One region of the Variovorax sp. YR634 genome, then DNA from elsewhere that is predicted to be linked to it. Evidence: predicted binding sites of a transcription regulator. Region 1 holds the regulator's gene; the other holds the start of a gene.
What was found. The regulator FliA, encoded in region 1, starts transcription of late flagellar genes. The targets are predictions, from matches to a motif close to CTAAAGTTTNNNNNNNNNNNGCCGNTA.
Positions count from the first base shown of each region.

Region 1 (14,980 bases):
GACACGCTCGCGCGCATGGACTTCGAATTCGGCGTGGGGCAGCCCGTGCGCTTTCGCGGCAAGGCCGCGTTGCGCAGCGAGGCGCATGCCGACGTGGTGCTGCGCTTCAACGCAGCCGCCATGGCGGCGGGCATCGGGCGCGATGCGATGCCCGCGCTGCGCTGTGTGGCCACGCGGTTGGTCGATGCGCGTACCGGCAACGTGCTGGCGCAGGGCCATGCATTGACCAATATCGGCGCGGACGTTTCCACGCAGCAGCTCGCGCAATGGCAGGGCTGGGCCAGCGACGCCGAGCCCTGCTTCCGACTGCTGCGCGACGGTGTGCAGATGGTCGGCGGCATCGGCGAACTGGGCGACCCCGACATCATGAAGCGGCTGCTGATCGCCGGCCAGATGACCACCACCGTGTGGCGCCTGCTGCAGGCCGAAGGTGACTGGGCCGACCGCACGCGCGCGCTGCTGGGCCAGCTCACGGGGCGCCCGGCGCGCAACGGGCGGGCCATGAGCGGCAGTGCTCTGTATGCGGGCGTGGGCAAGCTCTTCCTGCTGCTGGAGGCGCTGGGCACCGAGTCGACCGCTCCCACGCAGGCGCCGCGTGCGCTGGAGAAGTTGGGTTGAGGAATCAGGAATGAACAAGCTGGTTGCGGATCAGGCCGACGGACTGCGGCGCATGCTCGCACCGACGCATGCGCGTGTGGTGGCCGTCGCAGGCCTGGGGCAGGGCGCGGGGAGCACCACGGCCGCGATGAATCTCGGTGTGGCACTGACCCTGCAGGGTCGCAACGTGCTGCTGCTGGACGAGCACTGCCCGACTGTGGGTTCGGCCTGCGAGGTGTGGGACATCGATCCGCTGGGGAACCTGGCCGATGTAGCAAGCCAGCGCCTGACGCTGGATGGTGCAGAGGTCAAGGCAGCCTGCGGCGTGCACGTGCTACCCGCGCCGCACGGCGCGGTGAATGGTGCGGATGGCGAAATCGACCCGCGCAAGTTCTGGCACGACGGCGTCGTCATCGTCGATGCGGCTTTCGACGCCGAGGGCCGGTTGTCGGCGCTGGCGCAGGGCGCGGACGACCTGCTGCTGGTGCTGCAGCCGCACCCCGCGTCGATCACCGCGGCCTATGCAGGCATCAAGCGGCTGCACCACGCGCACGGCCTCAAGCAGATGCGCTTCCTGGTCAACGGCGCGGCCGACGTCGTGGCCGCGCGCCAGATCATGAGCAACCTCGCGCATGCCGCCAGCCGCTATCTCGCGCTGCTGCTTCAGCCCGCGGGCTGGGTGCGCTTCGACCCGCTCGTTGCCGACGCGTGGCGCCTGAAGAAGACCATCGTCGAGGCCTTTCCCGCGAGCCAAGCCGCCGTCGACTTCCGGCGCATTGCCGGCGAGGTCGACCGCTGGCCATGGCGCGCGGCCGAGCCGCTGCAGGCCGTGGCCTGAGCCCGCCGACCCGGACAACCCAAGAAGGACGGCCGTGTACACCGCACAGGGAACCATCGAGAAATCACATCTGCTGGCGCAGCACCAGCCGCTGGTGCGCCGCATCGCGCTGCAGATGATGGCCAAGCTGCCGGCCAGCGTGGAGCTGGACGACCTGATCCAGGCCGGCATGCTGGGCCTGCTGGACGCCTCCAGCCGCTACCAGGACAACCGCGGCGCGCAGTTCGAGACCTTCGTCAGCCAGCGCATCCGCGGCGCCATGCTCGACGAGCTTCGCGCCAGCGACTGGGGCTCGCGCGGCCTGCGCCAGTCGGCGCGCGGCGTCGAGAAGGCGATACAGGCACTGGGCCACAAGCTCGGGCGCTCTCCCACCGAAGGGGAGATCGCCAAGGAGCTGAAGATGGACCTGGAGGCGTATCAGTCGCTGCTGCAGGAGATCCAGGGCTGCCAGCTGGTGTATGTCGAAGACTTCTCCAAGGACGACCCGGACAGCCCGTTCCTCGACAGCCATTCGCAGGATGCGCGCAAGGACCGGCGCGGCAGCGACGATCCGCTGGAGCAGCTGCTGGAAAGCGGCTTCCGGCATCAGCTGGTGGACGCCATCGGTGCGCTGCCGGAGCGCGACCAGCTGCTGCTGAACCTCTACTACGAGGAAGAGCTGAACCTGCGCGAGATCGGCGCGATCCTGGAGGTGAGCCAGTCGCGGGTGTGCCAGCTGCACAGCCAGGCGATCAGCAGGCTGCGGGCCAAGCTGAAGGATGTGCTGTAGCGGACTCCGGGGCCAGGGCCGCCGCCTGAATCAGAAAGTCGCATCGAGCACCTGCGAGGGGATGAGGCCGTTGAGCGTCACATTGTTCGTGAGTGGATCGAACAGTTGCGGTTGCAGAACGTACTTCCAGGCGCCGTTCCTGTAGTACAGGAAGTTGAAGGCGTTCGGCAGCGGAATATGCTGGTTGGCGTGGCCGTAGTCGTCGAAGCCGATGTACGAGATCACTTCCTGCCCTTGCGTCTGGATCATCTGATTGATGTTGGCTTGCCCGGGGTGCTGGTGGTGATACACCCTGATCAGATGCGCACCGAGCGGCGAGTTCGTCACCATCAGGGCGCAGCCATTCATGGCGGCGGTGAAGACGAACCTGTGCTGCGGGTTGTGTCGAGGTACGTCGACGAATCCGGGCATCACGTTGCCCTGGATGAAAGGACACCAATACGCCGAGATCGGCTGATCCTGATGGAGGACATTTCCCACCGGCCTCAAGGTGACCTGGAGGGCTTGCGCGGTGCCCTGCAGATCGAACGAGCCCATCTTGGCCGTGTTGAGTACCAGGACCTGCATGGCGAAAGCTGGATTCTGCTGCGCCTGCGCGTTCTGCATGAACCACGAAACGCCGTTGATCGCGCGAAGCTGCGCGTACGCAACGGGATCGGCTCGGAAGAGTTGGTTGTGTCCGTTCACGTGTGATGTCTATTTGCGTTGGAATGGGAGGGGCAAAGTAGAGCGCTGCACCATGGGGCCCAAGCGGCGACCTGTGCCGTTTCATCTTCACGAGCCTCTTGTCATTTCGTGCGCGGCTGATGGTAGGAGCGCGACGGTGCGAAGGCCATCCCCAGGAACAAGTAGATGGGTGCCTTATTTGTCATGCGCCATTAGGCGTTGTCCGTCAGCAATCCGCGCCCGCCGCTGGCGTGCCACGCCCGCGCGCACGGCAAAGCTCGGCCTCTTGCCAAAGACTCCCAAGCAACCCTCCTCACGGCTTCACGCCGACCGCCCGAACCGCCCCATCGGCGACTACGCGCTCATCGGCTCGACCCACAGCGCGGCCCTGGTGCATTGCGGTGGCGATATCGAGTGGCTGTGCCTGCCGCGCTTCGATTCGGCCGCGATGTTCGCCAGCCTGCTCGGCGACGAGCGCAACGGCCATTGGACGATGCGCGCCAAAGACCGCAAGGCGCGTGTCACGCGGCGCTACCTGCCCGGCACCGTGGTGCTCGAAACCACGATCCGCACGGCCAAGGGGACGGCCATCGTCACCGACTTCATGCCCCGACCCGCGCTCGACGGCACGCACGAGGTCGTGCGCATCGTGCAGGGTGTGCGCGGCACGGTCGCCATGCATACCGAGTTCCGCATCCGCTTCAACTACGGCGGGTGGTGCCCGTGGATGGAGCGGCGCGACGGCGCGGTGTTTGCCACGGCCGGACCGGACTCGGTCCGCATCAGCTCCGGCGTGCCGCTGACCAACGAGAACTTCGCGAGCTTTGCCGACTTCACCGTGTCCGCGGGGCAGGCCATCGCGTTCAGCCTCGACTGGTTTCCCTCGCACCTGAAGCCGCCGGTGACGCGCGATGCCGGCGCGCTGCTGGCGCGCACCGTCGCCGAATGGAGCGCGTGGACCGGCCGCTGCGGCTACCACGGCGAGTTTCGCGAGCCGGTGATGCGCTCGCTGCTCACGCTCAAGGCGCTCACCTACGAGCCCACTGGCGGCATCGTCGCCGCGCCGAGCACCTCGCTGCCCGAACTGCCGGGCGGCGAACGCAACTGGGACTACCGCTTCTGCTGGCTGCGCGACGCGGCGCTCACGCTCTACGCGCTGATCGGTTCGGGCTATGTCGAGGAAGCCAGCGCCTGGCGCTGGTGGCTGATGCGAGCGGTGGGCGGTTCGCCCGAAGAGCTGCAGGTGATGTACGGCCTGCACGGCGAACGCTCGCTCACCGAACTCGAGCTCGGCTGGCTGCCGGGCTACGAAGACAGCCGCCCGGTGCGCATCGGCAATGGCGCGCACGGGCAGCGCCAACTGGATGTGTACGGTTCGGTCATCGCGGCCTTTCATGCGGCGCGCAAGGCCGGGCTGGCGGACATGGACAAGGTGTGGCCGCTGGAGCGCGCCATCGCGAAGCACCTGATGGTGCTGTGGAAGGAGCCCGACTGCAGCCTGTGGGAAGTGCGCGGCGAGCCGCGCCACTTCGTGCATTCCAAGATCATGTGCTGGCTGGCCTTCGACCGGGTGATCGCGAGCGCGACGGAGTATGGGCTCGAAGGCCCTGTCGAGCGCTGGCGCGAGGTGCGCGACGAGATCCACGCCGAGGTCTGCGCCCGCGGCTACGACGCCGCGAGCAATTCATTCGTGCAGTACTACGGCGCAGACACGGTGGATGCGGCGCTGCTGTGGATGCCGCTGATCGGCTTTCTGCCGATTCATGATGCGCGGGTGCAGGGCACCATCGCGCGCATCGAGAAGGAGCTGATCTTCAACGGGCTGGTGTACCGCTATCGCACAGAGAAAGGCGTGGACGGCCTCGAAGGCGGGGAGGGCGCGTTTCTCGCGTGCAGCTTCTGGCTGTCGAACGTGTACGTGGCCATGGGCAAGCTGCGCAAGGCGCGAGCCCTGTTCAAGCGCCTGCTGGCGCTGGGCAACGACCTGGGCCTGTTCGCGGAGGAGTACGACCCGGTGGCGCAGCGGCAGCTCGGCAATTTTCCGCAGGCGTTTTCGCATATCGGGCTGATCAACAGTGCGCATGCGCTGGTGTCGGCGGCCGGTGGCGTGTGGGAGCTGGCGGACCTGGATGGCAAGGCGGCATCGAAGAAGACGGCGCCGAAGAGAGCGGCACCGAATAGGACGGCAAGAAAGACGCCGCTCAGGCGGCCGGCAGCGCGAACTCCTCGGCGCTGAACACCGTGTGGAAGACCGTGCCGTCGAACATCTCGAACAGCTTCTTCGAGACCTCGCGGCTTTCATGGCGAACGGGTGAGTCGAGTGCGCGGGCGATGTCCTCGCGACTCGCATAGCGGATCGACAGCACCATCGCCAGTTCGGGGTCGCTCACATCGCTTTCGATCTGGCGCAGCACGCGCACTTCGAGCGCACCGGGGAAGCGGGTCCACAGCGGCACGAGTTTTTCGTGCACGTGGCGGTCGAAGGCTTCTTCCATGCCGGCCTTGACCCGGCCCCTGAAAAACGCGCAGCGGATGAACATGGTGTCTCTTCTTTCCTGGGTGAAAGCCGTGTGTGGCGGGAGGCGCTTCAGCCGCGCCCGTAGCCGTCGAACTGCCGCATCATGGCCGCCGTGTCTTCGGCGCCGAGCCCGGCCGCGACGAAGGCTCGGTGCAGCTCCGAGACGGCGCCCGCCAGCGGCATCGGAAGGCGCTGGCCTTGCGAGAAGGCCTGCACCGCTTCGAGGTCCTTGAGCATGTTGTCGATGCGGCCGGTAGGCGTGTAGTCGCGCGCGGCCATCTTGGGGCCGAACTCGCGCAGGATCTGGCTGTCGGCGCGGCCGCCGGCCAGTGCGGCGGGCAGCTTCGATGCATCGACGCCACCGGCTTCGGCCAGCCGCACCGCCTCGGCCACGGCCTGAAAGCCGATGGCGCAGAGCAGCTGGTTGACGAGCTTGGTGGTCTGGCCCGCGCCGCTGTCGCCCATGTGGGTGTAGTTGGCGCACAGGCTGTCCATCACGGCGCGTGCGCGCTGCACGTCGCCGGCGCTGCCGCCTGCCATCACCGTGAGTTGCCCGAGCAGGGCCTTGGGCGCGCCGCCGGAAAGCGGCGCATCGACGAAGCCCATGCCCGTGCGCTCGCGCAGCGACTGTGCGAGCCGGCGCGTGGAAGGTGGGTCGATGGACGACATGTCGATCAGCAGCCGCTTCGCATCGGCAGGTGCGGCGGCGGCGATGCCGGCCTCGCCGAAGATCGCGCGCTCCACCACCGCCGCAGAGTTGAGGCTGGTGATGACGAAGTCGCTGGCCGCCGCTGCCGCTTGCGCGGTGTCGGCCGCTTGTGCGCCTTGTGCTGCCAGAGCGGCCACCTTGGCCGCATCGAGGTCGAACACGTTCACCCGGTGGCCGCATTCGAGCAGCCGGCGCGCGATGGCCGAGCCCATGATGCCCACGCCGATCACGGCCACGCGCTGGCTGGATGCTGCTGTCATGCAGAGACTTTCATGGAAGCATCCTTCGAGCGTTGAACGAGCCGTGCGCCGACGCCGGCCACGATCTGCTGCACGGGCACGGCGATGTCGGCGTGCAGCACGTCGGGTTCGCTCGCGTCGGGCCTCTCCAGCGTCTTCAGCTGGCTGTCGAGCAGCGCCGGCGGCATGTAGTGCCCGGTGCGTTGTTCCATTCGCTGCCGCACCAGCGCGGGCGACCCGTCGAGAAACACGAACTGCAGCTCGGGCGACGCGGCGCGCAGCCGGTCGCGGTAGGCGCGACGCAGGGCGGAGCAGGCCACCACCACGCCACGCGGCGCGGCCGTGCGGTCGGCAAGGCTGGCGCCCACGCGGTCGAGCCAGGGCCAGCGGTCTTCGTCGGAGAGCGGCAGGCCGGCGCGCATGCGCGCCACGGCCTCGGGCACGTGCAGGTCATCGGCATCGACCCACGGCACGCCCAGCGTCTGCGCCAACCCGGCGGCCACGCTGCTCTTGCCGGTGCCCGACACGCCCATTACCACCACGCTCAGGCGCTGCGGCTGCTCTGGATGCTGCACGGTGCTACAGGCTCGAGGTGATGCCGCCATCCACATACAGGATGTGGCCGTTGACGAAGCTCGACGCATCCGAGGCCAGGAAGATGGCCGCGCCGCCGAGCTCTTCCACGTCGCCCCAGCGGCCGGCGGGCGTGCGGCCCGAGAGCCACGCCGTGAAGGCTTCGTCGGCCACCAGCGCCTGCGTGAGTTCGGTCTTGAAGTAACCCGGCCCGAGGCCGTTGACCTGGATGCCGTACTTGCCCAGGTCGATCGCCATGCCCTTGGTGAGCATCTTCACCGCGCCCTTGGTGGCGGCGTAGGGCGCGATGCCCGGGCGGCCCAGCTCGCTTTGCACCGAGCAGACGTTGATGATCTTGCCGCGCTTGCGCTCGATCATGCGTTGCGCGACGAAGCGGCCGACCAGGAACACGCTGTCGATGTTGGTGGTGGTGATCTTGTGCCACGCGTCGATCGGGAATTCGGCGAACGCACCGCGGTGCTGCATGCCGGCGTTGTTCACAAGGATGTCGATGGCGCCGATGTCGGCTTCGATGGCGGCCACGCCGGCTTCCACCGCGGCGGCGTCGGTCACGTCGAAGGCAATGGCCTCGGCCGCGATGCCCTTGGCGCGCAGGGCGTCGCGGGCGGCGTTGAGCGATGCGGCATCGCGTGCATTGAGAACCACGCGCGCGCCGGCGTTGCCGAGCGCGGCCGCCAGCGCAAAGCCGATGCCTTTGCTGGAGCCGGTGACAAGGGCGGTGCGCCCGGAAAGATCGAAGAGTTTCAAAGGAGGCTCCGAGTACATGGCTGACGGCATAAGTTACCGGTATCTTTTGAGATCGTCAACTGGTAAAACCTCCGCTGGCATTATTTTCTTTCATCAATTAAAGTTACCGGTATCTTATTGAGTCGCAACCGCTATCCGAGGAGACACCCGCTTGACCGCTACCGCTACATCCCCGCACGTGCTGATGCCAGGCACCTACCCGGAATGGGACATGGCGCCGATGCGGGCGGCCTACACGCTGCATCGCCTCTGGGAAGCGCCGGACCGGCAGGCCTTCATTGCCAAGCACGCGCCGAACATTCGCGCGGTCGCAACGCGCGGCGAGCTGGGTGCCAACGCCGAACTGATCGCCGCGCTGCCTGCGCTGGAGCTGATCGCCTGCTACGGCGTGGGCACCGACGGCATCGACCTTGCCGCCTGCCGCGCGCGCGGCATCCGCGTGACCAACACACCCGACGTGCTCAACGGCGACGTGGCCGACCTCGCCGTGGGGCTCACGCTGGCGGTGCAGCGGCGCATTCCGGCGGGCGATGCTTTCGTGCGCAGCGGCGCGTGGGCCAATGGCGGCATGCCGTTGACCACCCGCGTCTTCGGCCAGCGCATCGGCATCGCGGGCTTCGGCCGCATCGGCAGCACCATCGCGCGGCGGCTCTCGGGCTTCGACGTGGAGCTGGGTTACTTCAGCCGAAGGCCGAAGGCCGACAGCCCGCACCGCCACTTCGCCAGCCTGAGCGCGATGGCCGACTGGTGCGAGGTGCTCATCGTCATCCTGTCCGGCGGAGAGGCCACGCGCGGCATCGTCAATGCCGAGGTGCTGCAGGCGCTGGGCCCCAAGGGCTGGCTCGTGAATGTGTCGCGCGGCACCACCGTCGACGAAGGCGCGCTGCTGCAGGCGCTGGAGGCGCGCGGCATTGCCGGCGCGGCGCTCGACGTGTTCCTCAATGAGCCGCGCATCGACCCGCGCTTTGCCGCGCTCGACAACGTGGTGCTGCATCCGCACCATGGCAGCGGCACCGAACAGACGCGCCGCGCCATGGGCGAACTGGTGCGCCGCAACCTCGAGGCCCACTTCACGGGCCAGCCTCTCATTACTCCCGTGCCCTGACTGGCCGAAGGAAAGAATCATGCGTTTGCGTTGTATGTGCCTCGTGATCCACGCCCCCGACGACCTGCGGCTGGACGAACAGGACGCTGGCGAGATCGGCCCCGGCCAGGTGCTGGTGAAGGTCGGCATGGGCGGCATCTGCGGCTCCGACCTGCATTACTTTCACAACGGCGGCTTCGGCACCGTGCGCATCAAGGAGCCGATGGTGCTGGGCCATGAAGTGGCCGGCACCGTGGTGGCAGTGGCGCCCGGCGTGGAGAGCGTGCGCATCGGCGACAAGGTGGCCATCAACCCGAGCCGCCCCTGCGGCGCCTGCAAGTTCTGCCTCGAAGGCCTGCCCAACCAGTGCCTCGACATGCGCTTCTACGGCAGTGCCATGCGCACGCCGCACGTGCAGGGTGCATTCCGCAACATGCTGCTGTGCGAGGCCACGCAGTGCGTGAAGGTGGCCGAGCATGTGCCGCTGCGCCTGGCCGCGCTGGCCGAGCCGTTCTCGGTGGGGCTGCACGGCGTGTCGCGCGCCGGGCCGTTGCTGGGCAAGCGTGTGCTGGTATCGGGCTGCGGACCCATCGGCGTGCTGGCCATTGCGGCGGCGCGCGCGCATGGCGCAGCCGAGATCACCGCCACCGATGTGGTCGACGAGCCGCTGGCCATCGCGCGTGCCATGGGCGCCGACAACGTCATCAACGTCGCGCAGGACAAGACCTGGGTGTCGCGCTATTCGGCCGACAAGGGCACCTTCGACGTGATGCTCGAATGCTCCGGCAACGAGCGCGCACTGCGCGACGGGCTGGAGGTGATGCGCCCGCGCGGCGTGGTCGTGCAACTGGGCCTGGGCGGCGACGTGAGCATTCCGCAGAACATGGTGGTGGCGAAAGAGCTCAGCATCTGCGGCTCGTTCCGCTTCCACGCGGAGTTCGCGCTTGCGGTGCGGCTCATCAACGAAGGGCGCGTGGACCTGTCGCCCGTGGTGACGCACACCTTCCCGATGCTGCAGGCGCGGCAGGCCTTCGAGCTGGCGAGCGACCGTCAGAAGGCGATGAAGGTGCTGATCGACTTCGCGGACGTGGGCGCGGAGGCCGTCGCGGCCTGACGGGTTTTCCGCAGACGCCCGCAGCGTCATTGGCTCGCGTTAGGCGTTGCGCGCGCCAGCAGGCGGATGTGTTCGAAGTCCAGCATGTCCAGCGCATGCCGCACCGCGTCGACCAGCGCCGAGTGGCGCGCGTCGGCCGCGAGCCGGTCGGCCCATTCGTGCAGGTCGCTCCAACGGCCGTCGCGCGCGAGCGTTTCGAGTTCGTCGCGCACCGATGCGGGTAGCGGCGCGATCGCGGGCACCGGTGGACGTCTCACCCTGTGGCCCGGTACGGGCACGGGCGGTGCATGGCGCGGCTGCTGCGGCTGCTGTGACTTGGTGGCCAGGGGCTGCAATTCTTTCGGCGCGTCCTTCACGATCACCGAGAAGTGCACACGCGTTCCCAGGTTGCGGTGGCTCTCCAGCAGCAGGCGCCCGCCCATGTGCTGCACGATGCGCCGCGCGATCGCCAGCCCCAGTCCGTGGCCGTTGGCGCTGGGCGCGCCCTGCGCGATGGCCCGGACGATGCGCGCCTGGTCTTCCTTGTCGATGCCGATGCCGCTGTCCCACACGTCGAACCTGAGCCGCCACGAGTCCGCGCGCGGCCGGGCCTGCACGCGCAGGCCGATCTTGCCGTCGCGCGTGAACTTCGCGGCGTTCGACAGCAAGTTCAGCAGCAGTTGTTGGAAGCGCTTGCTGTCGATGTACACCGCGACCGGCAGTGCGCCCAGCACCTCCAGCTCGAACCGGTTGTGCTGCCGTTGCGCGAGCGTGTCGGCGTATTGGGCGACGTCGTCGATCAGCGCGCGCAGGTGCACCGGCCGGGGCTCGAAGGCGAAGGGCAGCAGCTCGCTCTTCGCGTAGTCGAGCAGGTCGTCGATCAGCGCGAGCTGGTAGGCCACGCTGCGCTCGATGGCCTGCAGCCGCTCGGGCGGCGGCGAGCTGTCGCCATGCAGCAGGCGCGCGTTGCCGATGATGGTCGACAGCGGTGCGCGCAGGTCGTGGCTGATGTAGGCCAGCAGCTGCGTCTGCTCGCGCGCCTGGTGCTCGGCCTGTTCCAGCGCCGCGTTCAGCGCGTGCGTCTTGCGCTTCACTTCTTCCTGCAGCCGTTGCTGTTCCGCGGCCTGCCAGTGCACCAGCGTGCGCTGCGCGACGCGCTGCTGCCGCGACAGGTGGTGCGCCCACGCCGCCAGCGCCACCAGGCCGACCAGCATGCCCGGGAAGCCCAGCGCATAGGCGTCGAAGCCGGGGATCGTGTGCGCCGGCATCGCGAGTTTGGTGAGCCGCAGGCACACGCCGACGGCGACGATGCTCATCACCGGAAAGGCCAGCCGCCCGCCCGGCCCCGCGCGCCGCATGTAGATGAAGGTGCCGACGGTCAAGGCGAGAACCACCACCGGCGCGCTCAGCGTGCCGGCCAGCGCGAAGGGCGCGTACGGCCCCAGCAGCGTGCCCAGCACCACGACGCATTGCCCTGCCGCGAGCACCGCGAAGAGCGACAGTCCGGGCGCGCGCACCGGGCTGCGCCGCGACACCGCGTACAGGTAGAACATCAGCGAGAGCACGCAGCAGCCCGCGGTGACGCCGGCCGCGCGGTAGCTCCATTCGAGGCTGTCGGGCCACAGCGCCAGCCGTGCATGGCCGCGGTAGGCGCCCTCGTAGAGCGCCACGAGCGCGAAGCCCAGGCTCTGCAGCGCCGTTGCCAGGTCGCGCGAGATGAACCACAGCGCCAGCGAATACACGGAGAGCACCAGCAGCCCGCCGATCAGCAGGCCGTCGAGCAGTGCATGGCCGCTTTCTGCTTCGCGCCAGGCATCGGCCGAATACAGCGCCGGCGCGAGCTTGACGCTGCTGTTCGTCTGAACCCGCACCAGCACGCGAGCCTGCTCGCCGGGCTGAAGGTCGAGGGCCAGCGTCGGCACGCGCTCGCGGTCCCGTCCGGTGCGTGACCGCACCGACACGCCGGTTTGCTCATGTGTCCACGTGGCCCAGCCCGCCAGCTCGCGGCGCGCATGGAAATCAACGTGCTGCAGCCACGTGGCGTCGAGCACCAGCCGAAGCGGCTGGATCGCGCCGGTGTCGTTCACCAGCGTGAGCCGCAGCCAGAAGGCCGAACGCGAAAAGCCCGGCCGCATGCGCGCTGCGTTGCCGGGCTGGAAGCCGCCGGTCACGCCGCTTTCCAGGGCATCGATTTCGTCGAGCGACAGCCGCGTGCTGGTGTCCTCGAACACCTCGGCGCGCGTGTCGAGCGCCACCGGCCAGCGGGTCGCGTCGTCGACGCGCAGCATGCCCGCCTGCGCTGTGGCCGACCCCGCCAGCCAGAAGGCGCAGCACAGCAGCAACGTGCGGATGCCGCGCAGGGCCGGGGTAGTCACCGCCTTCTCAACGCCGCATCAGGCCGACGGCACCGATGGCGGAGAGGTCGAGGCGGCAGGCGCCTGGCGAAACGCCGTGGGCGTGCGGCCGAAGCGCTCGCGGAACGCGGTCGAGAAGTTGGCCGCGCTGGAGAAGCCCACGGCCAGCGCGACTTCTTCCACGCTGAGCGCCGACTCCGCGAGCAGCCGCTGCGCCTCGGCGAGGCGCGCCTCGCGTGCGAACTCGAAGACCGTGCGGCCCGTCTGTTCGCGGAACACGCGCGACAGCCGCTTTTCGTGCGTGCCCACGCGCGCCGCCAACTCGGGCAGGGTGGGCACGTTCGCCAGGTCGGCGCGCACCAGGCGCTCGACGGCCTGCGCGAGCACGCGGTCGGTGTGGTCGGCGCCCTGGGTGTCGGTGCCGCGTTCCCGTTTCGCGTTTTCCACTGCGCTCTCGGCCTGCGCGATGCAGGCCTGCGCCTGCTGCCGGCTGCTTGACAGCGCAAGGTGTACGGCCACGCGCGCCAGCACTTCCGCGGGTTCGAAGGGCTTCAGGATGTAGTCGACCGCGCCTTCGCGCAGGCCGGTGAGCCGCTCTTGCACCGAGCTCGACGAGGTCACGAAGATCACAGGAATGCGTGTCGTCGCGCGGTCGGCTTTCAGCAGCCGGCAGGTCGCGAAGCCGTCGGTGGCGCCCATGCGCACGTCCAGCAGTATCAGGTCGGGCTGCAGCGCCGTGGCCCTGCGGTAGCCCTCCAGCGCGTTGAACGCCAGGCTGATGCGGTGCCCGGCTCCGCGCAGTACTCCCAGCAGCAACTGCAGTTCTTCGACGTTGTCGTCGATGACGAGGATGTGCGCGCGCCGGGGTGGCGTGGTCGACCAGTAGGACATGGACGTCGAGCGTAGGAGTGCGTCGCCGAAACGCTGTGTGATTTAGTTCACATTATGTTGCATTCGTAAACAAATGTCATTAACAGCAAAGCTTTTGTCCTGAATGCCAAAAGTGCACCGGTGAGTGGGGTCCAAGAATCGCGCCCTTTCCGGAGCACCCCGCCGCATCGAGCGGCGACAAAAGAAACGGTGCCCGGTCCATCAGAGCAATCACGAGGGACGGGATGTTCAGGACCCCAACGAATCTGTCGCACGCGTCGGCGCGTCGCGACGTGCCTTCCAACGCAGCGCGCTTGCGCCGCTGCCTGACGCGCGTGGCAGCGCCTCTGGCGGGGCTGTTGTTCGCCGCGGCCGCGCATGCCGTGCCGCAGGTGTCGAGCCTTGTCCATTCGCCCGACATCCTTCCCGCCGGCGGCACGGTGACCAGCACCATCACCATCGCCGAGACCGACAGCCTGCCGATCGGCGCGCCGGGCGCCTCCTTCACCTACACGATCCCCGCGAACACCATCTACATGGGTACCGGCACGGTTCCCGTGGGCAGCTGTTCGGCCGACGTGGTCGTAGGCGCGGCCGGCCCGGGCACGCTGACCTGCTCGGGCATCACGTTGGGTGCGAACCAGTTGCGCGATTTCCAGGTACTGCTGCGCACCACCGTCCAGGGCACGCTGAGCGTCACCGCCGCGATCAGCGGGGGCAGCTCGAGCGAAACCAAGATCATCACGGTGAACCAGGGCGCCGACGTGTCGGTGGCCATCAACGCACCGGCCACCGCGCCGAGCGGCAGCACGGTGCCGATCGTCTTCACGCTCACCAACAACGGCCCCGACACCAGCTCGGGCTCGACGCTGACCTATTCCATTCCCACGGGGTTGTCGGTCTCGGGCTCCGGCCTGCCTTCGGGCTGCTCGATCAGCGGCAGCCTGCTGACCTGCAACGTGCCGGCCACGCCGGCCACCACGGGCAGCAACACGCGCACCTTCACCGTCAACGGCGTGGTCACCGCGGGCGCCGGCTCCACCATCACGCACCAGCCGGCCGTGGCGTCGGCGGGTTCGATCGGCGATGGCGTTTCCACCAACAACAGCGCCACCGCCAACACCACCGTGACGGCGGGCTACGTGCTCGCGCTCGCCAAGAGCCATGACGGCGGCCAGCTGCTGGTGGGGCAGCGCTTCAACTTCCGCCTGAGCCCGAGCTTCAGCGGCACCGCTCCCACGGGCGTCACGCTGAGCGACACGCTACCGGCCAACTTCACGATCCAGCCGTTCTCCGCGGGCGGCGGCTGGACCTGCTCCGTCGGCGGCCAGACGGTCAGCTGCACGCGCACCGACATCGGCGGCACCGGCGACGCCAACGTGGCGCTCGGCGACATCCTCATCCCCGTGATCGCCTCGTCTGCCGGCACCGGCGTCGTCAACCAGGCCACCGTGAGCGCGACCGGGCCCATCGCCAACTCGGCCACGGGCAGCGTGCCCGCCGACGTGGCGGTCTCCGCCACCGACTTCCGCGCCGACAAGCGACGCGGCTGGCCGCAGAACAACGTGCCGCTGGGCCAGGCCTTCGACTACCAGGTCGGCAGCACCAACCTCGGCAGCACGCGCCTGCTGGCGGGCAGCACCATCCAGCTGGTGGACGACCTGCCGGCCGGCGTGCAGATCAACAGCGTCACGCAGCGCGACGGCTACACCTGCACGGTGACCCAGGGCGGCACCACCGTCGTCCCGACGCCCGCCACGCCGGTGCCCGGCCCCGCGACCGTGACCTGCACGCGCACGCTCGCCGCCGACATCGATGTCGACCTGTCGAACGGTGCCAGCGCGCGCAACGGCGGCTACATCATCGTGAACGCCACCATCCCGGCGCTGCCGTCGGGCGGCG
Region 1 covers NZ_FNOL01000023.1:37,449-52,428, forward strand. The annotation lists gene flhF (flagellar biosynthesis GTPase FlhF) at 1-618, shown strand, start outside; gene BLV60_RS28040 (MinD/ParA family ATP-binding protein) at 629-1,435, shown strand; gene BLV60_RS28045 (RNA polymerase sigma factor FliA) at 1,470-2,204, shown strand; gene BLV60_RS28050 (hypothetical protein) at 2,235-2,891, opposite strand; gene BLV60_RS28055 (glycoside hydrolase family 15 protein) at 3,157-5,106, shown strand; gene BLV60_RS28060 (putative antibiotic biosynthesis monooxygenase) at 5,072-5,410, opposite strand; gene BLV60_RS28065 (NAD(P)-dependent oxidoreductase) at 5,458-6,357, opposite strand; gene BLV60_RS28070 (gluconokinase) at 6,354-6,911, opposite strand; gene BLV60_RS28075 (SDR family oxidoreductase) at 6,916-7,695, opposite strand; gene BLV60_RS28080 (2-hydroxyacid dehydrogenase) at 7,829-8,782, shown strand; gene BLV60_RS28085 (L-idonate 5-dehydrogenase) at 8,802-9,875, shown strand; gene BLV60_RS28090 (sensor histidine kinase) at 9,902-12,229, opposite strand; gene BLV60_RS28095 (response regulator transcription factor) at 12,248-13,099, opposite strand; gene BLV60_RS28100 (SdrD B-like domain-containing protein) at 13,324-14,980, shown strand, end outside.

Region 2 (14,980 bases), on a different contig from region 1:
TGGCAGCCCCCGGATGACCCTTACGCTGCAGGTTCGCGGCTGTGACATCGATGAAAACTGGCACCTTGACCATGCCGGGGTGCATCTGCTGTGCAGCTACAGCGGCCTGGGCACGGAGTGGGTGGCATCTCCGCACGCAGACACGGCACTGCGGATGCCGAAGTGCTTTACGGGACCTTTCGAGCGCATGCCGCTCCAGGCGGTTGCGCTCCTTCAGGGACGTGGGGTGGATGCGCAAGGCGGTGATCGAGGGCTGGTGCACCGTTCGCCGCAACTGCGCTACCTCGGGTCGCACCGCTACGTGTTGCGTCTGGACGAACTGCGGTAGATGCGCTCCAACCGGGCGCATCTTCATGAAATTCGAGGAAACGATTTCGATGACACACGACATCGCGCAGATTGCCGCTTGGCTGCAACCGCAGGACATCCTGTTCGACGCCGATGTCCGGGATCGAACGCACGCGCTCGAGCTTGTTGCGGCGACGATCTGCGGTGCTCGCGGCCTCGACCCGGCACCAGTCTTTCGCGCGTTGTGTCGACGTGAACAGGCTGGATCGACCGCCCTCGGCGACGGATTTGCGATTCCGCACGCACGCATCGACGGCATCGAACGGCCGATCACCCTGTTCATTCGCACCAGGCGGCCGATTGCCTTCGATGCCCCGGACGGCAAGCCGGTCTCCCAAATGCTGGCCATCACGGTGCCGGAGGACGGCGCCAAGGACGATCATCTGCAGTTGCTCGCGCTGATGGCCCGCCTGTTCTCCGAACATCGTTTCCGGGCGCAGCTCGATGGCGCGCAGGATGCGGCGGCGGTCGAGGACGCGTTTCGGGCGGGGACTGCGCGCGTGGCTTCTGCTTCCTCGTAGCGGGGGGTTCTCTATCTCGCTAGCTGCCGCCGTGACTCAGTACGCCCCGCGCGATTCAGGCGGCACAGGAGTAGAAACCGGCGCACCGAGGAAGTCGGCCGCCAACTTGCGCGCGGCGCCCGCGTACAGCAGCACGTCAACGCCCACGGCGACGAAGGTGCAGCCGAGTTCGAGGTAGCGGCGCGCCAGCTTCGGATCGGAGGTCAGCGTGCCGGCGGCTTTGCCTGAGGCCACGATAGTCCGCATCGCACCTTCGATGGCTGCCTGCACCTCGGGGTGGCCGGGCCGGCCGCGATGGCCCATCGAGGCCGCGAGATCGGCCGGGCCGATGAACACGCCGTGCACGCCGTCGACCTCGCAGATCGACGCGAGGTTGTCCAGCGCCTGCACCGTCTCGGCCTGCACCAGCAGGCAGACTTCGTCGTCGGCTGCGTCGAGGTAGTCGGTGCGCGCGCTCCACTGCGACGCGCGTCCGACTGCGCTACCCACGCCGCGAATGCCGCGCGGTGGATAGCGTGTGGCAGACACCAGCGCACGCGCCTGCCCGGCGGTGTCGACCATCGGCACCAGCAGGTTCTTCGCGCCGATGTCGAGCAACTGCTTGATGAGCGCGGTGTCGCCCTGCACGGCGCGCACCACCGGCTGGGCCCGATGCGGCGCCACCGCCTGCAGCGCGGCCAGCGTCGAGCGCAAGTCGTTGGGGGCGTGTTCGCCGTCGATCAGCAGCCAGTCGAAGCCGGCGGTTGCGCTGACCTCGGCCATGTACGGATCGGCCATCGAGAGCCAGAGGCCGACCTGCGGCTGGTTTGCGGCCAGGGCCGCCTTGAAGGGGTTGTGAGCGGGCATGTGGGATCTGTCGAAGAGTGGTGATGGATGGGCGCCGGCCGTCAGTCCAGCTGCCCCTGGCACACGTACTTGGTGTGCAGGTAGTCGTCCAGCCCGTGGACCGAGCCCTCGCGGCCGTAGCCCGAGTCCTTCACGCCGCCGAAGGGCGCGGCCTCGGCTGCCAGCGCGCCTTCGTTGATGCCGACGATGCTGGTCTCCAGCGCATCGGCCACGCGCCAGATGCGGCGCACGTCGCGTGAATAGAAATACGCGGCCAGGCCGAAGGGCGTGTCGTTCGCCTGCGCGATCACCTCGGCCTCGTTCGAGAAGCGCGTCAGCGGCGCGACCGGGCCGAAGGTCTCTTCGCAGGCGCAGGCCATGGTGGCGTCTGTATCGGCGAGCACGGTCGGTGCGAAGTAGTTCGAGCCGAGCTCGGGCAGTCGTGTACCGCCGGTGAGCACGCGCGCGCCACGCGCCACCGCGTCCTGCACATGGCGCTCGATCTTCTCGACCGCGCGCGCATTGATCATCGGCCCGATCTGAGAGGCCGCGTCGGCGGCAGGTCCGACGCGCAATGCCGCCACGCGTGCAACCAGCAGTTCGGAAAAACGTTCGTGCACTGCCTCATGCACGAAGACGCGGTTCGGGCACACGCAGGTCTGGCCGCCGTTGCGGAACTTGGCGGCCATCAGGCCTTCCACCGCGGCCTCGATGTCTGCATCTTCGAACACGATGAACGGCGCATTGCCGCCGAGTTCGAGCGACAGCTTCTTGAGCGTGTCGGCCGAACGGCGCGCGAGGTGCTTGCCGACGGGCGTGGAGCCGGTGAAAGTGATCTTGCGCACGCGCGCATCGTCGAGCCAGGCATCGACCACTTCGGGCGTGCGCTCGCGCGATGCGGTGACGATGTTCAGCACGCCCGGCGGTACGCCGGCTTCCGCGGCAAGGGCCACAAGCGCGAGCGAAGTCAGCGGCGTGTCCTCGGCCGGCTTGCACACCACGGTGCAGCCCGCGGCAAGCGCCGGCGCGATCTTGCGCGCGATCATCGCGGCCGGAAAATTCCACGGCGTGATCGCCGCGACCACGCCGACCGGTTCGCGCAGCGCGAACATGCGCCGGCCCGGTACGGGCGCCGGAATGACGTCGCCGTTGGCGCGTGTGGCTTCCTCGGCAAACCATTCGATGTAGCTGGCCGCATAGGCAACCTCGCCGCGGCCTTCGGCCAGCGGCTTGCCTTGCTCACGCGAGATGAGCCGGCCCAGGTCTTCCTGGTGCGCGAGCACAAGGTCGTTCCAGCGCTTGAGGATCTGCGCGCGCTGCTTGGCGGGTGTTTTGCGCCAGGCGGGAAAGGCGGCATGCGCGGCATCGACGGCTGCGTGCGCGTCGATTGCGCTGGAGTCGGGTACCTGCGCGATGAGGGCGCCGGTGGCCGGATCGGTCACATCGAGCGTGCCGCCGGAAGCGGAGCGCAACCATTCGCCGGCGATGAAGTTGGCCGTGCGTTGCAGGTCGGGGCGCGAAAGGGTCAGGGGCATGGAGAGAAGGAGAAAGGGGGAAAGAAGGCAGTCAGCTCACGATGCCCAGGTGCCAGGGCACGAACTCGTGGTCGCCCAGTCCGAGCGTCTCGCTCTTGGTCGGCTCGCCCGAAGCGTGGCGCAGGATCTGCTCGAAGATCTGCTGGCCCAGTTCGGGCACGGAGAGTTCGCCGTCGATCACCACGCCGCAGTTGATGTCCATGTCTTCCTCCAGGCGGCGAAACATCGGCGTGTTGCTCGCGAGCTTGATCGTCGGCGCGGGCTTGCTTCCGAACATCGAGCCGCGTCCGGTGGTGAAGCAGATCAGCTGCGCGCCGCTGGCGATCTGCCCCGTTGCGGCCACCGGGTCGTAGCCCGGCGAATCCATGAAGACGAAGCCGGGTTCCTCGATCGGCTCGGCGTATTCGTACACCGCGCGAAGCGGCGTGGTGCCGCCCTTCATCGCAGAGCCCAGCGATTTCTCGAAGATGTTGGCCAGTCCGCCGGCCTGGTTGCCGTGGCCCACCACGCCGTTGAACTGCGCGTTCTGGCCGGCCGCGTAGCGCTCCCACCAGGCCAGCCGGTCGAGCAGCTTCTGCCCGACCTCGGGTGTTACGGCGCGGCGCGTGAGCATGAATTCCACGCCGTGGATCTCGGGCGTTTCCGACAGGATGGCTGTGCCGCCGTGGCGCACCAGCACGTCCATCGCCGCGCCGAGCGCGGGGTTGGCGGTGATGGCCGAGAAGCCGTCGGAGCCGCCGCATTCGAGCCCTATCTTCAGATGGTGCGCGCCGACGCGCGTGCGCCGTGCGGCATTGGCCTCGGGCAGCATTTCTTCGATTGCGCGGATACCGGCCTCGATGGTCTGGCGCGTGCCGCCCACTTCCTGCATCACCAGCGTGCGCATCAGGCGGCCCGCTTCGAGCCCTTGCGAATCGACCAGCGCATCGACCTGGTTGCGTTCGCAGCCCAGGCCGACGATCAGCACGCCGGCCAGGTTCGGGTGGCGCGCATAGCCCGCCAGCGTGCGGCGCAGCACGTCGAAATGCTCGCTCGGCGACGACATGCCGCAGCCGCTGGTCTGCGCGAAGGCGGCCACGCCGTCCACGTTGGGAAAGGCGGCCATGCGCTCGGGCGTGAAGTGCGCGGCGATGCGCTTGATGACCGTGGCCGAGCAGTTCACCGACGACAGGATACCGATGAAGTTGCGCGTGCCGACGCCGCCGCCGGGCCGCTCGAAGCCCATGAAGGTCGCGCGTTCGGCAACCGGCACGAAGTCCACCGGGCGCACGTCCTGGCAGAAGGCCGGGTCGCGGTAGCTGTCGACCAGCGTGAGGTTGTGGCTGTGCACGTAGTCGCCAGCCTGCAGGTCGCGCGAGGCTACGCCGATCACCGTGTCGTACTTCTTCACTTCCTCGCCGGCCGCGATGGCGCGCGACGCGATCTTGTGGCCGGCGGGAATCTGCGCCCTGGCGCGCACGCCGAACTCGGCGATCGTTTCGCCCAGGGCAATGGCGCTCTTGGCGACCAGCACGTTGTCGTTCGAGTGCAGGCGAAGCAGGGGACTGTCGTTCATGGCGTGGCGTGGGGTTGCTTCGAGCAGGTTCGGATGCCGGTGGGCGAGGGCTTCATCAGCCCTTTTCCATCAGCTCCTTGAGGTTGAGCTTGCGGATCAGGTCGGTCTCTTGCCGGTACACGGTCTGCACGTACTTCTGGTATTCGGGGCCGTCCTGGTACATGACCGGTGCATCGATGCTTTCCGCCACCTTGCGGAACTCTTCGCTGTTGACGGCCGTGCGGAACGCATCGCGCAGCCGCTTCTCGACTGCGGCAGGCAGGCCCTTGGGCGCACCGATGCCGTTGGGCGCTTCCACCACCACGTCGAAGCCGAGCTCCTTGAGCGTGGGCGTGTCCTTGAAGCGCGGCGTGCGCGCCTCGCCCCAGGTGGCGAGCAGGCGCAGCTTGCCGCTTTCGACGTGCGGCGCCCACGAACTGCTGTCGGCCAGCATGTCGACCTGTTCGCCCAGCACGTCCTGCAGCGCGGCCGAGCCGCCCTTGTAGGCGATGGCGTTGAACTTCACGCCGGCGGCCTGCGCGAACTGCTCCATGCCCACGTGCGTTGCGCCGCCGATACCGGCGTGTGCGTAGGTGACGGTGCCGGGATGGGCCTTGGCCTGCGCCACGGCGTCGCGCAGCGACTTGAACGGCGAGCGTGCCGGCACTGCGATGCCGAAGGTCTGGCCCGAAGTGCGCGCGAGGTAGGTGAGGTCTTTCAGCGGATCGAGCTGCACCGTGCCGATCTGGGAGAAACGCGTGACCGAAATCGGTATCTGGCCGATCGTGTAGCCGTCGGGCCGAGCCGAGGCCAGCGCCTTGGTGCCGATCATTCCCGAGGCACCTGCGCGGTTCTCCAGCGCAATGGGCTGCCCGAGTTCGCGTGCGGCGATCTGGCAGATGATGCGCATCGACCGGTCGGCCGTGCCGCCCGCGGGCCACGGGCAGATGAATGTGAGAGGGCGTTCGGGGTAGTCGGCGGCCAGCGCGCGAGCGGGGGCGGTGGCGAGAGCTGCGGCGCCGAGGCCGCCCAGCACGAGCTGGCGCCGCGCCATGTTGCGAGGGGTTTTCATCGTTGTCTCCAGAAATCGTTGTTCGGCAAGCAAGGCGGATTCTTCCGGAGACAATCATTGCCATCCAATGAAATAGCGGACTCTCTTCATGAGCTCCAGGTTATGAAGAAGAAAGCCCGCTCAAAGCGCCATGAGCCAGATCGATCGCGTTCTTCGTTCCAACCTCAAGCTGCGTCATCTGCAACTGCTGGTGGCGCTGGATGAGTTTCGCCACCTGGGGCGGGTCTCGGAGTTTCTTTCGATCACGCAGCCGGCCGTTTCGAAGATGCTGGCAGAGATCGAGCGCATGTTCGATCTGAAACTGTTCACGCGCTCCACGCGCGGCACCGAGCCCACGCCCTTCGGCGTCACGGTGGTGCGCTTTGCGCGCTCGGTGCTGGCCGACTACCAGCGCACGCGCGACGAGATCGACGCCGTGGCCAGCGGCGGCGCCGGCCGCACCAGCGTGGGCGCGATGGTGGTGGCGACGCCGAGCCTGCTCGTCAAGGCCATCCAGCAGCTCAAGAAGCAGTCGGCACTGACCACCGTGATGGTGGAAGAGGGCGATCTCACGCGCTTGCTCCCCCGCCTGCGCGTGGGCGAACTCGACCTGATCGTCGGACGGCTGGAGCCCGGCTATGCCTCGCCGGACCTGGAGACCGAAGCCCTCTACACGGAGCCGATGTGCATCGTGGTGAGCCCCGGCCACCCGTTGGCGGAGGCTTCCAGGCCAAGCTGGAAGATGCTCGCCGAGCTGCCCTGGGTGGTGCCCCCGCCGTGGGCTTCATCGCGCTCGAAGCTGGCCCAGATGTTCTACAAGCACCGCCTCGTGCCGCCGGCGGACATCGTCGAGACAGCGTCGTTTCTTGTCACGCTGTCCGTCATGCATGAGCGGCCGGCCGTGGGGTTCCTCGCGCGAAGCGTCGCCCGGCACTTCGCGAAGCAGGGGCAGGTGTGCATCCTGAAGATCAACGTGCCGATCGAGCTTCCGCCGGTGGGCATCATCACGCTGCGGGGGCGCTCGCAGACGCCCGCCAGTCAGCTACTTATGGAATGCCTGCGAAAGGTCGCGCCGCCGCGTTAGCGCAGCACCAGCACCGGAATGTGCGAGTGCGTCAGCACGTGCAGCGTCTCGCTGCCCATCAGCAGGCGCGCCAGGCTGCGCCGTCCGTGCGAGGCCATCACGATCAGGTCGCACTGCTGGTTCTTCGCGGTCGTGATGATGGCCTCGGCCACCTGGTTCGACTTCATGACGATGGCCTGCGGATTGCGAACGCCCTTGGCGACCGCAGTGGCCACGACCTTGTCGACCAGTTGCTGCGCGGCGCGGTCCGTATGCTCCTGGGAGGCCTGGATGTCCCGCTGGCTCAGCATCATCGAGCCTTCGAAGTAGCCGACCGGCTCGATGTGCGCGACGGTGACGCTCACCAGTTCCGCGTTGGTCAACAGGGCCAGGTCGATGGCGGCGTTGACCGCTTGCTCCGACAGCGCGGAGCCGTCGGTTGCGACAAGAACACGCTTGTACATGGCAGGCTCCTTGGCCCCCGGCACCGCGGGTGCCCTCATGTTCAGTCTAGTTCGCGATTGCGGTCATGCAAGGCCCTTCATTTTTCGCCCGAACTGCCGATAACCCTCTTGAGGACACAACAGGGGACCCAGATGCTGAATGCCATCGCTGCGACCGGCAGCGCCAGAAGCGGGGGCGACGTCAACGCCGAGCTCGCGAAGATCCAGCGCCAGATCACGGCAACGCAGAAGCAGATCGCGAAAACGCAGGGCCAGCTGCTCGGCACGCCCGAGGGCGACGCGCGCGATGCGATCCGGCTGCAGCTCGAAGCGCTGGCGGCCCGGCTTGCCATGCTGCAGCAGCAGATGAACGCGCTGCGCACGGCCAGCGTCCAAAAGAGCGCGATGGCTTCAATGGAAGAGAGCAGCAGCGGCAGCAGCAGCACATCGCAGCGCGCCAACGCTGGTAGCACTTCGATCGGCAGCATGCTGGACGTGAAGGCCTGACTCAGCCTCCGCGTTCCGGCCACCGGTGCCGCGTGCCCCCCGAGCGCCGGTCCGCCTTCTCCATGACAACGCCCTGCACGAGCAACTGCTCTCCGCGTTGCTCCAGGTGCTGCAGGCAGCGAAGAAAGACATCGAGATCCGCAGGCTCGATGCCTTCGAGCAATTCGGTGTTCAGCCCCGCGATCCGGGGAAACAGCCTGCCGAACAACTGCTGGCCTGAAGCGCTCAGCCGCACGTGCACTTCGCGGCGGTCCTGAGCGTCCTGTCGCCGCACCACCAGCTTTTTCTCGACGAGGCTGCGCAGTCCGCGCGAGGTGCGCACGCGGTCCAGGTGCAGGTGCGTGGCCAGCGTCGACGCAGTCATCTCGCCCTCCTGCGCCAGCGTGGCGATCATTCCCCACTCGCGGCGCGTGATGCCGAAGCCTCCTTCGACCAGGCGGGTCGCCATGCCGTTGCCCGAGCGCATGGCTCGCGCCAGGCGGTACAGCAGCAGGTCGTTCAGGGAACGGGGCGCGCGCAACGCTGCTGCATCGGGAAAAGCTTGTTGCATACGTATGAAAAATGGGATGGGGAGTGTGGTTCGCCCGCCTCGGAGCACTGGTAGTTGATTAGATCAACTGTTTGCCCATACGTATAAACCGGTAACAAATTTGAACGAACGGAAACAGTCTTGGCGCGCGATTTTCGCCGTGAAAACTCGCGCGCCCCCGTTCACGACAACCGCTCGCAGGAGATCCGATGCCCGCATTCCTTTCCAGGCGCAAGCTCATCATGGCGTGGGGCATTGCCCTGGCCGCTTGCGCTCCCATGGTCCACGCCCAGGCGCTGGACGGCGGGCCACTCACCCTCGTGGTCGGCTATGCGCCGGGCGGCAGCACCGACCGCATCGCGCGCCTGATCGCCGAGCGGCTGACGCCCAAGCTCGGCGTTCAGGTGAGCGTGGAAAATCGTCCGGGCGAGGGCGGCCGGCTCGCGGCCAAGGAAGTAAAGCGCGCCCCCGCGGGGCAGAACGTGCTGATGCTCGGCAACCCCGCCGTGATGGTGGTCGCGCCGCTGGTCTTCAAGGACGCGGGCTATGACCCCGACAAGGACTTCGTGCCCGTGTCGCAAGTCAGCAGCTACGACTTTGCGCTGGCGGTCGGCAACAAGCTCCAGCTCGACCGCGCGATGTTTCTCGTGAGCCGGCTGTGGGCACATCCGGAAGAGGCGATTTTCGGCGTGCCTGCCACTGGCAGCCTGCCTCACTTCTTCGGCCTGATGGTGGGCGATGCGCTGAGCGTGCAGCCGCAGATCAAGGGCTACGGCGGTTCGGCGCCTCTGGCGGCCGACCTGAGCGGCGGCAGCCTGCCCATTGCCATCGACACGCTCGATTCGCTCTATCCCCAGCACGTGGCCGGCAAGATCCGCATCCTGGCCACCTCGGGCAAGAAGCGCGCGAGCTTCGCGCCCAACATTCCCATCTTCCGCGAGGCCGGCATGAAGATCGATGCCGACGGCTGGAACACCTTCTTCGCGCCCAGCACCATGCCGAACGCCAAGGTGCAACTGCTGGCCAACGCGATCCGCGACGTCATGAAAGACCCGGGCCTGCAGAAGGCGGCCGACGCGCTCTACATCACGCCCGTGATCAGCAATGCGGCCGAGACTGCGCAGATGCTGAAGGCCTTTCGTGCGCAATGGGAGCCAGTGGTCCGCCGCTCCGGCTTCCAGCCGTGAGACTTTCTTTCGTCAGCTCGCAAGCGCCCGCATCTCCGCAATGAGATCGGCCTTGCCCTCGAAGCCGATGCCCGGCAGCGGCGGCAGCGTGACGTAGCCGTTGTCCACCTTCACGCCATCGGGGAAGCCGCCGTAGGGCTGGAACAGGTCGGGGTAGCTCTCGTTGCCGCCGAGCCCGAGGCCGGCCGCAATGGCGAGCGACATCTGGTGGCCGCCGTGCGGAATGCAGCGCGAGGGTGACCAGCCGTTCTCCTTCAGCATGTCGAGTGTGCGCAGGTACTCCACCAGCCCGTAGCTCAGCGCGCAGTCGAACTGCAGCCAGTCGCGGTCGGGCCGCATGCCGCCGTGGCGGATGAGGTTGCGCGCGTCCTGCATCGAGAACAGGTTCTCGCCCGTGGCCATGGGGCCGGCGTACACCTCGCCGAGCTTCGCCTGCAGCTCGTAGTCGAGCGGATCGCCGGCTTCCTCGTACCAGAACAGCGGGTACTGCGACAGCGCGCGGCCGTAGTCGACGGCGGTCTTCAGGTCGAAGCGGCCATTGGCGTCCACCGCCAGTTGCTGGCCGGGGCCGAGGATCTTCAGCACCGACTCGATGCGCTCGCAGTCTTCGGCCAGCGTGGCGCCGCCGATCTTCATCTTCACCACCGAGTAGCCGCGCTCAAGGTAGCTGGTCATCTCGCGTTGCAGGCCTTCCACGCCCTTGCCGGGGTAGTAGTAGCCACCCGCTGCGTAGACGAACACGCGCGGGTTCGGCGTGCCGTTGCCGTAGCGCTCGGCCAGCAACTGGTAGAGCGGCTTGCCCGCGATCTTGGCGGTGGCGTCCCACACGGCCATGTCGATGGTGCCCACGGCCACCGAGCGCTCGCCGTGGCCGCCGGGCTTCTCGTTGATCATCATGCGGGCCCAGATCTTGTGCGGATCGAGGTTGTCGCCGGTTTCGTCGAGCAGCGACGCGGGCTCGGCTTCGAGCAGGCGCGGCAGGAAGCGCTCGCGGATCAGCCCGCCCTGGCCATAGCGGCCGTTGGAGTTGAAGCCATAGCCGATGACGGGCTTGCCGTCGCGGATCACGTCGGTGACCACGGCCACGAGGCTCAGGGTCATCTTCGAGAAGTCGATGTAGGCGTTGCGGATGTCCGACTTGATGGGACGGGTGGATTCGAGGATGTTGACGATTTTCATGGTCGGATTCGGGGGATGGAGAAAGCAAAAGACGTTCAGCGGTGCAGCGACGAGCCGCCGCAGATGGCGACGTCCTGCCCCGTGATGGCCGCCGCTGGCGGCGACAGAAGAAAGCCCACGAGCGCAGCGATTTCCTCGGGCTGGATCAGCCGGCCGATAGGCGGCATGCGCGGCGCGCTGCCCGCGCGGGCCGGGTCCTGCAGCATCGAGGTTTGCGTGGCGCCGGGCGACACCACGTTGACGGTCACGCCCTGGGCCGCGACCTCCGCGGCCCAGCTGCGCGCGAGCGCGATCAGCGCCGCCTTGGTCGCGGCGTACTGGCCGCGCCCGGGCAAGCCCTGTGCGACGCGGCTGCCGACGAACACGACGCGGCCGTGTCCGCGCGCAGCCATCGCGGGCACGAGGGCATCGGCCAGCCGCGTGGCGGCGTCGACGTGCAGGCGCCACATGAGTTCGCCGCCTGCGTGGTCGAGCGAGCCCAGCGGGCCGACGCGCAGCACGCCGGCCGCATGCACCAGTGCATCGGCGTTCTGGAGCGCGGAGGCCGTGCGCGCGATGGCGTCGGCATCGCACAGGTCGGCGGCTACGTGCACGAAGCCCGCGTGAGACAACGTGGGTGCGGCCAGGTCGAGCCCGCTCACGCGCCAGCCCGCTTCGAGCAACTGCGACGCAATGGCGCGGCCGATGCCTCCGCTGCTGCCCGTCACCACTGCATGCGGGGCAGCCTCATTCGACATGGATGTTGCCCTCCACGATGATCTTCTTGGAGCGCGCCATGTCGTCGGCCTGGAACTTCACGAAGTCTTCGACACTGCCCGGCGTCAGCAGCAGGCCCTGCGCATTCAGCGTCTCGCGCATGTCGGTGCCCAGCGCCTTGTTGACCTCGGCGTTCAGCCGCTGCGTGACGGCGGCTGGCAGCTTGGCAGGCCCCCACAGGCCGTACCAGCTGTAGAACTCGTACCCCGGAATGCTCTCGCCCACCGTGGGCACGTTCGGCAGGCTCGCGGCGCGCGTGGCCGAGGTCACGGCAATCACCTTCACCATGCCACTCTTGTGGTACTGCAGCGAGCCGAGGATGGGGTCGATGAAGCCGTCGATCTGCCCGCCGATCAGGTCCTGGAACGCGGGCGCCGTGCCCTTGTACGGCACGATCAGGTAGTCGAGCCCGCCGCCCGCGCGCTTGAGCAGTTCGGTCGACAGATGGCCCGCCGATCCGATGGAGCCCACCGCGAAGGTCATCTTGCCCGGGTGCGCCTTGGCGTACGCAATGAGCGACTTCACGTCCGTCACAGGCAGGTTCTTGTTGACGGCCACCGACAGCGGCGCCTTGGCCACCAGGGCCACGGGGGTGAAGTCTTTCACCACTTCGTAGGGCACGGCCTTCATGGTCATCGGCGCCGTCGTGAAGGTCGAGGCGTTGAACAGTAGCGTGTAGCCGTCGGCCGGCGCCTTCGACACCACGTCGGCGCCGATGACGCCGTTGCCGCCCGCGCGGTTCTCCACGATGAAGCTTTGGCCCGTCTGCTCGCCGAGCTTCTGCGCCAGCAGGCGGCCGATGGTGTCGAGCGTGCCGCCCGGCGGAAACGGAATCACCATGCGCACCGGGCGACTGGGCCAGGTCTGGGCGAAGCCGGCGGTGGATGCCGCGGCCAGCGCGAGGGCGGCCAGCGTGGCCCGCAGGAAATGGTTGCGTTGCATGTCTCTTGTCTCCTTGTGTTTTTTCATCGGGGCATCGCGGGTGTCGCGGCCCCGTGGGCTCAGCGCTTCGACAGGCCGGCCTGCTGCACGGCGGCGTGCAATGCATCCATCTCGCGCGCATTCGGCGCTTCCGTTGGCGGGCGCACGGTGGCGTTGTCGAGCACGCCGGCCAGGAACATGCCGCCCTTCATGCGCGCGTGCGCCTCGCCGGTCGGCTCGCCGCCGCCGTACACCGCATCTTTCAGCGGCGTGATGAGCGCCTGCACCGCCATCGCCTTCTTCAAATCGCCGGCCTTCACCGCGTTCCACAGGTCGATGATCAATTGCGGAATGAAGGTCGCGAAGCCGACCAGCGCGCCGTCCACGCCCTGCACCATCGAGGCCAGCAGGTACTCGTCGTGGCAGGTCAGGATGGCCTTCGATGCATCGGCCTCGCGGATCGCCTGGATGTCGCGGGCGTACTTGTTCATGTCGCGCTGGCCTACCTTGAAGGCCTGCAGGTAGGGCAGGCGCGCCAGCTCGGCCAGCAGCTGCGACGAGTAAGAGGCGCGCGTCCAGGCCGGGTACACGTGGCAGACCAGGTCCAGCTCCGGCGCGGCGCGGTGGATGGCCTCGAAGTACTGCAGCGCATGGCCGGGCGTGAAACCGAAGCGCAGCCAGTGGTGCGGCGGCATCACGTCGAGCGCCACCGCGCCGGCAGCCTGCGCGGCGCGTGCATGCTCGGCAGCCTCGGCCAGGCCTTCGCACACGATCGAAGAAATCACCGGCGTGCGGCCGCGCAGCTCGTCGGCGACGATGCGCGTCACCTCGGCGCGCTCCGAGGGCGTCAGCGAAAACACTTCGCCGGTGTGGCCATTGGTCATGATCGCCACCACGCCGTCATGGCCGGCCAGCCACGAGGCCAGCTTGCGCAGCGCCGGCTCGTCGATGCGGTGGTCGGCCGTGAAGGGGCAGGAAATGGCGGGGATGATCCCGCGATAATTCGCGATGGAAGGCATGCTGTGTCTCCGTTGTGGTTCAAGGTGCAGGAATGGGTGCATCTTTTGCCGGCGGGGCGCGAGCCGTCCAATACTCGAATCGCATACAACTATTCAACTGCGCTGCGCATGGGCCCCGGCAACCGACCCCTCGACCTCGAATGGCTGGAAGATTTCCTGGCCCTGGCCGAGTCCGGCAATTTCTCGCGTGCCGCGCAGGCGCGCTCCATCGCGCAGCCCGCCTTCAGCCGCCATATCCGATCGCTGGAGGAGTGGGTGGGCGTCGACCTGTTCGACCGCAGCGGGCACCCCACCGCGCTCACGGCGGCGGGCAAGCGCTTTCAGCCCCTGCTGCAGGAAGTGCTCGCCGGCCTCGAAGCCGCCCGCATCAAGGCCCGTGCCGCGCATGACCTGGATGCCGCCAGCCTGAGCTTCGCCGCCACGCACGTGCTGTCGCTCACCTTCTTCCCGCGCTGGCTGGGCAGCGTGGAATCGCGCCTGAGCATGGGCCCGATCCAGACCGTTTCCGACAGCTCGTACGCCTGCGAAGACCTGATGCTGCAGCGCCGCGTGCAGTTCGTGCTGTGCCACGGACACGCAGGCGCGCCGGGGCGGCTCGACGACACCGGCTACCCCGTTCAGCGATTGAGCGAAGACGTGCTGGTGCCCGTGAGCGCGCCCGATGCAAATGGCGCTCCGTTGCATGCGCTGGGCGCAGGCCAGTCGCCTTCCGTGCTGGCCTACAGCGATGCCTCGGGACTGGGCCGGATCATGCGGGCCATGCAGGACAGCGAATTCGGCAAGGACTTCGCTGCGTCGCTGTCGATCGTTTTCACGGCCCACCATGCCGCGCTGCTGCGCACCATGGCACTCGAAGGCCGTGGCCTCGCATGGCTGCCGATGAGCCTGGTGGCCGAAGACCTGCGCAGCGGCACGCTGGTCGACGCCGGCGCGGGTGGCTGGCGCGTGCCGGTGGACATCCGGCTGTACCGCCAGCAGGCGCACATGGCGCCGGTGGCGGAAGCGCTGTGGGCGCTGGTCAGCGGCGGCGCCTCAGGCGCCTGACCGCTTCAATTGGCGCAGCGTGCCTCGAGAGCATCGAGGAACGAGCGGTCCCAGCGTCCTTCCTTCATCGCCTGGATCGTGCGCGCTTCCGTCTCCAGGTGCGCGCGAGCCTTCTCGATCAGCAACTCGGCCTCGTCGGGGGAGAAGGCCAGCAACCCGTCCTGGTCGCCCACCACGATGTCGCCCGGGTTCACGATCATGCCGCCGACCGACACCGGCACGTTGATCTCGCCGGGGCCGTCCTTGTAGGGGCCGCGATGGTTCACGCCGCGCGCATACACCGGGTAGTCGCGCTCGCGGATCTCGGCCACGTCGCGGATGGCGCCGTCGAGCACCAGGCCCGCGGTACCGATGGTCGCGGTATAGAACGACAGGATGCCGCCGATCACGGCGTTGGTGATGTCGCCGCCCGCATCGATCACCAGCACGTCGCCGGGCCGGCAGAACTCGAAGGCGCGCATCGGCGTGAGGTTGTCGCCGCCGCGCGTCTTCACGGTGACTGCCGTGCCCGCCATGGT
Region 2 covers NZ_FNOL01000014.1:1,342-16,321, forward strand. The annotation lists gene BLV60_RS21595 (DUF1826 domain-containing protein) at 1-328, shown strand, start outside; gene BLV60_RS21600 (PTS sugar transporter subunit IIA) at 354-869, shown strand; gene hpaI (4-hydroxy-2-oxoheptanedioate aldolase) at 906-1,715, opposite strand; gene BLV60_RS21610 (NAD-dependent succinate-semialdehyde dehydrogenase) at 1,757-3,229, opposite strand; gene BLV60_RS21615 (UxaA family hydrolase) at 3,261-4,784, opposite strand; gene BLV60_RS21620 (tripartite tricarboxylate transporter substrate binding protein) at 4,840-5,835, opposite strand; gene BLV60_RS21625 (LysR substrate-binding domain-containing protein) at 5,966-6,898, shown strand; gene BLV60_RS21630 (universal stress protein) at 6,895-7,341, opposite strand; gene BLV60_RS21635 (FlxA-like family protein) at 7,474-7,827, shown strand; gene BLV60_RS21640 (MarR family winged helix-turn-helix transcriptional regulator) at 7,829-8,377, opposite strand; gene BLV60_RS21645 (tripartite tricarboxylate transporter substrate-binding protein) at 8,566-9,543, shown strand; gene BLV60_RS21650 (mandelate racemase/muconate lactonizing enzyme family protein) at 9,556-10,722, opposite strand; gene BLV60_RS21655 (SDR family NAD(P)-dependent oxidoreductase) at 10,758-11,459, opposite strand; gene BLV60_RS21660 (Bug family tripartite tricarboxylate transporter substrate binding protein) at 11,449-12,420, opposite strand; gene BLV60_RS21665 (dihydrodipicolinate synthase family protein) at 12,480-13,418, opposite strand; gene BLV60_RS21670 (LysR family transcriptional regulator) at 13,527-14,462, shown strand; gene BLV60_RS21675 (RraA family protein) at 14,468-14,980, opposite strand, start outside.
Region 2: BLV60_RS21635 (FlxA-like family protein) is a predicted target of FliA. The motif match lies at 7,417-7,443, and genes of this name have one in related genera.